3 regions of the Clostridium sp. JS66 genome follow, and region 2 is predicted to be linked to each of the others. Evidence: riboswitches for the same ligand, from Rfam matches in the RefSeq annotation. Region 2 holds a riboswitch; each other region holds the start of a gene.
The links. A riboswitch is a leader RNA that binds a small molecule or an ion and turns the genes downstream of it on or off. The one in region 2 is predicted to bind S-adenosylmethionine.
Positions count from the first base shown of each region.

Region 1 (3,160 bases), 250 kb from region 2:
AAAATTCGTAGTACCATTTAATATTGCTTTAATACTTACAATTTCATTACCTGTAAGACATTCCATAAGAGGTTTCAAAATAGGTATACCGCCTCCTACACTAGCTTCAAAGTTTAATGTAACACCATTTTCATGTGCTATATCTAAAAGTTCTTTTCCATGTTCCGCCATTAAATCTTTGTTGGCTGTTACCACATGTTTTTTTGAAGCTAAAGCTTTTTTTACATATTTGTAAGCAGGATTGATGCCACCCATAACTTCAACAATTATATCCACAGGGCTTTTTAAAATGTGTTCAAAGTTATCAGTTAGAATTTTAGAATCCTTTTTTTGTTTATGTTTTTCAATATTTCTAACTAATATATTTGAAAGTTTAAGTTCCTCACCTGTAATCTTTTTAAATCTTTCTTTATTTTTATTTATTAATTCAGCTGTACCTGTTCCAACTACTCCATAACCTAATATTGCAATAGATGCCATATTAAAAAGCCCCCTTTTTATTTGTATTTACTCTCATTAACTAAAATTTAGCCAGTAGGAACTTCCCTACTGGCTTTTTACTTAAATAATTCGTTGTTTATTTAAGTTTTAAGCTTTTGCAAGAGCTTGATCTAAGTCATATATAAGATCATCAACACCTTCGATACCAATTGAAAGTCTTATCATATCAGGAGTAACTCCAGCAGCTTTTTGTTCTTCTTCATTAAGTTCTGCATGGGTTGTACTTGAAGGATGAATTACGAGTGACTTCGCATCAGCTACATTTGCAAGTAATGAGAATAATTCAACACTATTTATAAATCTTTTTCCTGCTTCTAAACCACCTTTAATTCCAAATGTGAATATTGAACCAGCACCTTTTGGTAAGTATTTTTTAGATAATTCATTATATGGATTACCTTCTAGTTCAGGATAGTTTACCCAAGAAACCTTTGGATGCTTACTTAAAAATTCAACAATTTTTCTTGTGTTTGATACATGTCTTTCTACTCTCAAGGATAGTGATTCTAAGCCTTGAAGGAATAAAAATGCACTTTGAGGACTAAGAGTTGCTCCAGTATTTCTCAAAAGTTGAACTCTAGCTTTTAAAGCAAATGCTGGTGCGCCTAAATCTGCGTATACTAATCCATTGTAGCTTTTATCTGGTGTTGTAAAATCAGGGAACTTTCCACTAGTTCTCCAATCAAATTTACCACCATCAACTATTACTCCACCAATTGTAGTTCCATGTCCTCCAATAAACTTAGTTGCAGAGTGAACAACTACATCTGCTCCAAATTCTATTGGTTTAACAAGATATGGAGTACCAAAAGTATTATCTATGATTAATGGTATTTTATTTTCATGTGCAATATTTGCTACAGCTTCTATGTCTAATACATTGATTCTTGGATTTCCTATAGTTTCACCATAAAGTGCCTTTGTTTTATCTGTAATAGCTTTTCTGAAGTTTTCAGGATCATCTGGATTTACAAATACAACTTTTATACCAAGCTTTTTTAAGGTTACTCCAAATAATTCATATGTTCCGCCATATAGTGTACTTGCTGCAACTATTTCATCACCTGCACTTGCAACATTGAGGATAGCATAGGTAATAGCTGCGAGTCCTGATGCTGTTGCGAGTCCTGCAACTCCACCTTCTAATTCTGCTATTCTCTTTTCAAATACATCTGTAGTTGGATTCATTATTCTTGTATAAACATTTCCAGGTTCTTTTAATTGAAATAGGTTAGCAGCATGATCAGCATTTTTAAATACGTAAGATGAAGTTTGGTAAATTGGAACAGCTCTTGATCCTGTTGTTGGATCTGGTTCCTGTCCTGCATGTACTTGTAATGTTTCAAATGATAATTTTCTTTCACTCATTTTAGATTCCTCCTAAATATTATTAAACCTTTAATACATGGACGAAACTTCTAATTTGATAATTGCCTAGGAAATTTTTAAAATAAAAAATCTTCTTGCAGAAAAGCTACAAGAAGATTATTCCCCTAGCTTCTCATCTTTCAGGATTTAACCTGCTGGAATTAGCACCTTTGAACAAAAATGTTATTCAGGTTGCTGGGCGTCATAGGGCCAGTCCCTCAGCCTCTCTAGATAAGAAGTTCCGTATTCGATTGAATAAATGATAACAGATATTAGTTTTAATTGTCAATACCAAAAAAACTAAAAAAATAAAATTTATATTTTAAAAATTTGTTATATGCACTGAAATAACTTGATATTTAATAGATAAAAAAATTTAATTTAGTGAAAATTTTTTTTATTCATTTCTTTATAATAGAAAAACTATTGACAATGTAAATAAACAGATATACTATTAATAATAAGTATAATTGAATGTAAAATCTTATCCAGAGTGGTGGAGGGACTGGCCCTGTGAAACCCGACAACCGGCATTAATTAAATGTATCGGTGTCAATTCCTGCAGAATAAGTTTTTATTCTGGTAGATAAGAAAAGAAGTTTAAAATTAGCAATTTTAAAGCTGCTTTTCTATGAAAAGCAGCTTTTCAAATTTATATGAATAATTTACTACTGATAAAGGAGAAAACTATATGTTTATAAGAGATACATTTTTAGAAAAAGAAACCACTTTATCCTTTGAAATATTTCCACCTAAAAGCAATGAAACTTTATTTAATATTATTGAGGAGTTAAAAAATTTTGATCCGGGTTTTATAAGTGTAACTTATGGAGCAGGTGGAAGTAGTAAAGATAGAACTGTAGAAATAGCTTCGATAATAAAAAATAAGTATTCAATAGAAGCGCTTGCTCATTTAACATGTATAACATCTACAAAAGAAGAAATAGAGGAAGTAGTTGAAAATTTAAAAGTAAACAAAATAGAAAATATATTAGCCCTAAGAGGTGATATACCAGAAAAATTTACTATAGGTAAAGAACATTTATATAGATATGGGAAAGATTTAATAAATAAATTAAAAATTGATACTAACTTGTGTATAGGAGCAGCAGCTTATCCAGAAGGACATAATGAGTGTAAAGATTTGGACATGAGTGTAAGATATTTAAAAGAAAAGGTTGATGCAGGTGCAGACTTTTTAATCACTCAGTTATTTTTTGACAATAATAATTTCTTTAAGTTTAAAGAAAAGATGTATAAATATAATATAAGAGTTCCAGTAACTGTTGGA
Region 1 is NZ_CP131467.1:470,355-473,514, forward strand. Features, by position in the region: gene Q6H37_RS02185 (homoserine dehydrogenase) at 1-480, opposite strand, end outside; gene Q6H37_RS02190 (O-acetylhomoserine aminocarboxypropyltransferase/cysteine synthase family protein) at 589-1,869, opposite strand; SAM riboswitch class I at 2,000-2,107, opposite strand; SAM riboswitch class I at 2,351-2,462, shown strand; gene metF (methylenetetrahydrofolate reductase [NAD(P)H]) at 2,561-3,160, shown strand, end outside.
Region 1: linked by a shared signal. The riboswitch ahead of Q6H37_RS02190 (O-acetylhomoserine aminocarboxypropyltransferase/cysteine synthase family protein) and the one ahead of metK (methionine adenosyltransferase) in region 2 are both predicted to bind S-adenosylmethionine.

Region 2 (3,160 bases):
TTTAAATTGCTGTCCAAATTGTGGATGAAGAACCCATTCACCTATAAGCTTTAAATTTTGACCTTCCGTAATAAAAGGTATACATCCTACTATAGTTATATTTTCACTTTTATCTTTAATTTTGGCCACAGCATATCCATTTTCCTCATTTTGAAAAACTATATTTTCAACTACACCTTGTATTTGCTGCATAAAATCTCTCCTAATTTTTACTAGTGTTTTATTTTTAATTATATCATATGAACTTTGTAAATATACAGAGTTCATAAACAATTTAAATCTTAAAAAGCCCTTATGCTAATGCATAAGGGCTTACTTTTATAAATATTTTTTTATTTCTTCAACTTTGTTTAATTGTTCCCATGGTACATTTATATCAGTTCTTCCAAAATGTCCATAAGCAGCAACTTGTTTATATATAGGTCTTCTTAAATCTAAATCTCTTATAATAGCTGCTGGTCTCAAATCAAAAACCTTATTAACTATTTCAACTATTTTATCCTCAGATATCTTTCCTGTTCCAAATGTATCTACTGTTATAGATACAGGCTTTGCTACACCAATAGCATATGCAAGCTGTATTTCAAGCTTATCTGAAACTCCAGCTGCAACAAGATTTTTAGCAACCCATCTTGCAGCATATGCAGCAGATCTATCCACTTTCGTTGGATCTTTTCCTGAGAAAGCTCCGCCGCCATGTCTTCCATATCCGCCATAAGTATCAACTATAATCTTTCTTCCTGTTAATCCTGAGTCTCCCTGAGGTCCTCCAACAACGAATCTTCCTGTTGGATTTATAAAATATTTAGTATCTTCATCTAAAAGTTCAGATGGAATAATTGGTTTTATTACTTGTTCTATCATATCTTTTTCTATTTGATCATGTGTTGCTTCTGGATCATGCTGTGTTGATATTACAATAGTATCTATCCTAACAGGTCTGTTATCTTCATATTCTACTGTAACTTGAGTTTTTCCATCTGGTCTTAAATATCCTAAAGTTTCATTTTTTCTAACTTCAGTTAGTCTTCTTGAAAGCTTATGTGCTAAGCTTATTGGCATAGGCATATATTCAGCTGTTTCGTTTGTAGCAAAACCAAACATCATTCCTTGGTCACCTGCACCTATAGCTTCTATTTTATCCATTTTACCACTTTTAGATTCTAATGCTTCATCTACTCCCATAGCTATATCTGCAGATTGCTCATCTATAGAAGTAATTACAGAACATGTAGCATAATCAAAACCAAATTTAGCTCTAGTATATCCTATTTCCTCTACAGTCTTTCTTACTATTTTAGGAATATCTACATAACATTTAGTTGATATTTCTCCCATAACTAAAACCATCCCTGTAGTAGTAGCTGTTTCACAAGCTACCCTTCCATTTGGATCTTGCTCTAATATAGCATCAAGAATAGCATCTGAAATTTGGTCACACATTTTATCTGGATGTCCTTCAGTAACCGATTCTGACGTAAATAATCTTCTCATAAGTACTCTCCCTTCTCTTTATAAAAAAATAAAACCTCTTCCAATAAGAAGAGGTTAAATAAGCTTAACAACTCTCTTATCTTGCAGATTATCACTGCAGGAATTGGCACCTTAGCAATATCTGTTGCTGGTTGCCGGGTTTCATAGGGCCCTTTTCCCTCCACCTCTCTTGATAAGAGCTTTATTCACTTGTCATTCATTCTACATCATGTTAACACAACTAAGTTTTAGTGTCAATATTTATATGATTTAAAACTTAGTAAAATTATTATTCACAAAAATAAAAGCACTTACTAGTGCTTTATTTGGTGGAGGAAGATGGATTCGAACCATCGAAGTCGATGACAACAGATTTACAGTCTGCCCCCTTTGGCCGCTCGGGAATTCCTCCGCATTTGGTGCTGGCAGAAGGCTTCGAACCCTCGACCTACTGATTACAAGTCAGTTGCTCTACCAACTGAGCTATGCCAGCACATACTATTTATTTTTAATGGTGGGCACAACAGGGCTCGAACCTGTGACCCTCTGCTTGTAAGGCAGATGCTCTCCCAGCTGAGCTATGCGCCCATTAAATATGGTGGAGGAAGATGGATTCGAACCATCGAAGTCGATGACAACAGATTTACAGTCTGCCCCCTTTGGCCGCTCGGGAATTCCTCCATATTTGGTGCTGGCAGAAGGCTTCGAACCCTCGACCTACTGATTACAAGTCAGTTGCTCTACCAACTGAGCTATGCCAGCACATGTTTATTAAATTTACGCCATTAACGGCTTCAACATGGATTAGTATACATTGTTATAGTTCTATTTTCAAATTCAAAATACTCCATTTAACCAATTCTTCTTTGTATTATTTAAAATTTCTACGTTTTTCTCTTAAAATCGCATCTAAACATTTTTCTAATAATCTATTTAATTATCATATATTTTTATAAAAAAGCTCATTATTTATCAACTAAATCCATATTTATAAACTTTTCTGCTACCTGCTGCACTTTCTTATAATCTTTATCAGATAATCTTTCTTTAAGCAACTTAATAGTATTTTTTATATCCTCTTCATTGCCATTTTTTAAGTATTCGTTTATTTTTTCATAATCAACAGCGGATAGTTTACTTCCTATAGATAAAAGTTTTTCCTTATCGGCAATAGTTAAATCGTCTTTTATTTTTGATTTTGAAACTTTAAATACAGATACATCCTTTTCATTATTTGAATTAGTATTATTTTTATTATCATTACACTTCGATTGAGTTATTTGACTTTCTTTACTATCGCTACTATTATCCTTCGAAAAAACTTCATTTTTATCTTGATTTATTTTATCTTCTATAGCCTCCATTTTATTTTTTTTATAACTATCTGTTATCTCTATTGATTTTTTACTAGCTTCCTCATTTAAATTACTTTTATCTTCACTTTTAATGTTCTGTTTTTTGCTATTTTCATTATTGCTTTTTCTATCTTCATTTATTACTTCTACTTTTCCCTTTACTGAATTTTCATTAATGTTTACTTTGCTTGAATAAATCATTATACCAACACAAATAGTTGTACATAAAATTACAATGAATGATAGAATCTTTTTACTCATATCATTAGCCTCCTTGTATTATGCAAACACTTTTCTCTTAGTATACCCATAAAGCTTTTTTTTATTCTGCA
Region 2 is NZ_CP131467.1:217,080-220,239, reverse strand. Features, by position in the region: gene Q6H37_RS01095 (ATP-dependent RecD-like DNA helicase) at 1-192, opposite strand, end outside; gene metK (methionine adenosyltransferase) at 319-1,494, opposite strand; SAM riboswitch class I at 1,568-1,673, opposite strand; tRNA gene Q6H37_RS01085 (tRNA-Tyr) at 1,801-1,885, opposite strand; tRNA gene Q6H37_RS01080 (tRNA-Thr) at 1,891-1,966, opposite strand; tRNA gene Q6H37_RS01075 (tRNA-Val) at 1,986-2,061, opposite strand; tRNA gene Q6H37_RS01070 (tRNA-Tyr) at 2,070-2,154, opposite strand; tRNA gene Q6H37_RS01065 (tRNA-Thr) at 2,160-2,235, opposite strand; gene Q6H37_RS01060 (hypothetical protein) at 2,439-3,089, opposite strand.

Region 3 (3,160 bases), 1.7 Mb from region 2:
ATACTCCCCTTTCATTGTCTACTTTTCTGCTGTTGCATATAATTCCACCTAATCTAACGCCACCTTTATTGGCATATTTTTTTATTCCCTTTGATATATTATTTGCTGCATAGAGTGCCATCATTTCTCCACTAGCCACTATATATATTTCTTTTGCCTTTCCTTCACGAATTGGCATAGCAAAACCACCGCATACAACATCTCCTAAAACATCATAAAAAACATAATCCAAATCTTCAGTATATGCGCCAAGTCTTTCAAGCATGTTTATAGATGTTATAATACCTCTTCCAGCGCATCCTACACCTGGTTCAGGTCCGCCTGATTCTACGCACTTTATTCCATTAAAGCCTTTTTTCAATATATAATTTAAATCTACATCTTCTCCTTCTTCCCTTAAAGTATCCAGTACTGTTCTCTGTGCAAGTCCACCTAAAAGTAATCTTGTAGAGTCTGCCTTTGGATCACATCCAACTACCATAACCTTTTTTCCTATTTCAGATAAACCTGCAGTTAAATTTTGTGTAGTTGTAGATTTACCTATTCCACCTTTTCCATAAATAGCTATTTGTCTCATAATATATTCCTCCTAAATTTGAATTTATTTATTTTTTTTAAGTAATTCAACAGCTTTTTTTATACCTTTATTAATTTCCTGGTACATTTCAAATACTCTTATTCCCTTCTCATAGAGCCTATCCATAGGCTCAAATCCTGCTCTGACCACAAGCACAGCATTACAATCAATTACATTTTTTATTATATTTTCTATTTTGTCCTCATGTTCTCCACAATCATATACTCCATTACAGTACTTATTTACTTTTCTCTTCTCTCGAAATTTAATTTCATCATTTATCATGTCGTATATATAAAATTCTGACGCATGCCCAAAATGTTCATCAATACTTACACCTGATTTGCTCGCAATGGCAAATCTGTACTTATGATGTTTCAATTCAATTACATCTTTATCTTCTAATTTATTTTCATTATCATTTGATTCCTTTGCAATATTGTTTTCTCTAAATTGACTTGATATATCATTCTTTAAAGTTCCAATAGCATCTGCCCTACACTGCTTGCAATGATACATCTGTTTCAATATTGAATCGCAGCTTTTTCTCATGTCATTCAATTCAACTTCGGTTACTGTAGGGTTATTTTCAAATGCACTTCCTTTAACAGGTATCAGAGGCATAATATTTGCCATATATGCTCCACATTCTTTAACTTTCCTTACTATTTCAGGAACATGAATATCATTGATTCCTTTTATCATAACTATGTTAACTTTACATACTATTCCCTTTTGTGCAGCATATTTAAGTCCTGATAATTGATTGCTCAATAACACCCTTCCTGCTTCTTCTCCAACAAATACATCTCCCAAGTAGTTTACAAATTTGTATATTTCCCCACCTATTTTAGGATTAACTGCATTTATGGTTATAGTTAAATGTGTGACCCCTAATTCTATCAATTTATCTACGTAAAAAGGAAGCATTAAACCATTAGTTGAAAGACAAAATGTAATATCTTTTGATTCATTTTTTATTAATTCTATAGATTTTTTTGTTTCATAAAAATTTGCAAGTGGATCACCAGGTCCTGCTATACCAACTACAGTTAAATTTCTAACCTTGTCCTTTACTATTTTAAATTTATCTTTGGCCTCTTCAGGTGTTAAAACTTCACTTGTTACTCCAGGTCTGGTTTCATTTACACAATCATATTTTCTATTACAAAAATTACAACTAACATTACACTTAGGAGCTACTGGTATATGCATTCTTGCATATTTATGAGCAATGCAGTTATAACATGGATGCATAAATGTTTTTTCTTCTATAGTTCTTGCAAACACATTTACACTCATACTTATTTTCTCCTTTTCTAAATAAAATTAAAAACTAAAACTTGATTAATTATATTTCAATCCATTAACAATTCAAATTAGAAAAGGCCAAGTTTCACCTATCTATCTATGTAGATAGGTAAAACTTGACCTCTGGTTTATCCAGTCAATCAATAGAAATCAATATAATATTTTTAAATCAGATGAGTGTTCAAAAGAGTATACACAATTGTTAAGTTAAAAATTTAAACTTAATTTGATTGCTTAAAATAAAAAACTTTCTGTAAGAAACACAGAAAGTTAAATTCTCTTGTTTCTCATCTTCCAGGTTAATCCTGCTGGAATTAACACCTTAAATAAAATAATTATTCAGGTTGTTGGATTTCATCGGGCCAGTCCCTCCATCTCTCTTGATAAGAATTTTTATTTGATTTATACACATAATACAGTTTTTCAATTTCTTTGTCAACAAAAAAATTTATCTAAATTTTTTTAAAATTAACTATTGACAACAAAATTTAAAGGCTGTATACTTTGTAACAACGAAAGCAAACAATACTAATTAATTGTAAATTTGAGAATTATTGTTTAAAATAAAATACGGAACTTCTTATCCAGAGTGGCGGAGGGACTGGCCCTGTGAAGCCCGACAACCAGCATTTTTCATTTGAATGTATGGTGTTAATTCCAGCAGGTAAAACCTGAAAGATGAGAAGCATGAAGAAAAATCTTCTTGTAACTTATCTTACGAGAAGATTTTTTATTTTGCCAGGTTATGGAAGTTTCGTTTTTAAATATATTTAATATTTAGGAGGAACAAAAAATGAGTGAAGAAAGAAAATTATCCTTTGAAACATTACAAGTACATGCAGGTCAGGAGCCAGATCCAACAACAGGATCAAGAGCTGTACCAATTTATCAAACAAGTTCTTATGTATTTAAAAATGCAGATCATGCTGCAAATCTATTTCAATTAAAAGAGCCTGGAAATGTATATTCAAGAATTATGAATCCTACAACAGATGTATTTGAAAAGAGAGTTGCTGAACTAGAAGGTGGAGTTGCTGGTCTTGCAACAGCTTCAGGATTAGCAGCAATTTTATATTCAATACTTAATGTTGCAAGTGCTGGTGATGAAGTAGTTGCTGCAAGCACATTATATGGTGGAACTTATGAATTATTTGGAGTAACTTTAAAGAAACTTGGAATAAAAGTTGTATTTGTAAATCCAGATGATCCTGAAAACTTCAGAAAAGCAATTACAGATAAAACCAAAGCAGTTTACGCTGAAACTATAGGAAA
Region 3 is NZ_CP131467.1:1,875,138-1,878,297, reverse strand. Features, by position in the region: gene nifH (nitrogenase iron protein) at 1-577, opposite strand, end outside; gene nifB (nitrogenase cofactor biosynthesis protein NifB) at 602-1,879, opposite strand; SAM riboswitch class I at 2,173-2,278, opposite strand; SAM riboswitch class I at 2,466-2,573, shown strand; gene Q6H37_RS08810 (homocysteine synthase) at 2,682-3,160, shown strand, end outside.
Region 3: linked by a shared signal. The riboswitch ahead of nifB (nitrogenase cofactor biosynthesis protein NifB) and the one ahead of metK (methionine adenosyltransferase) in region 2 are both predicted to bind S-adenosylmethionine.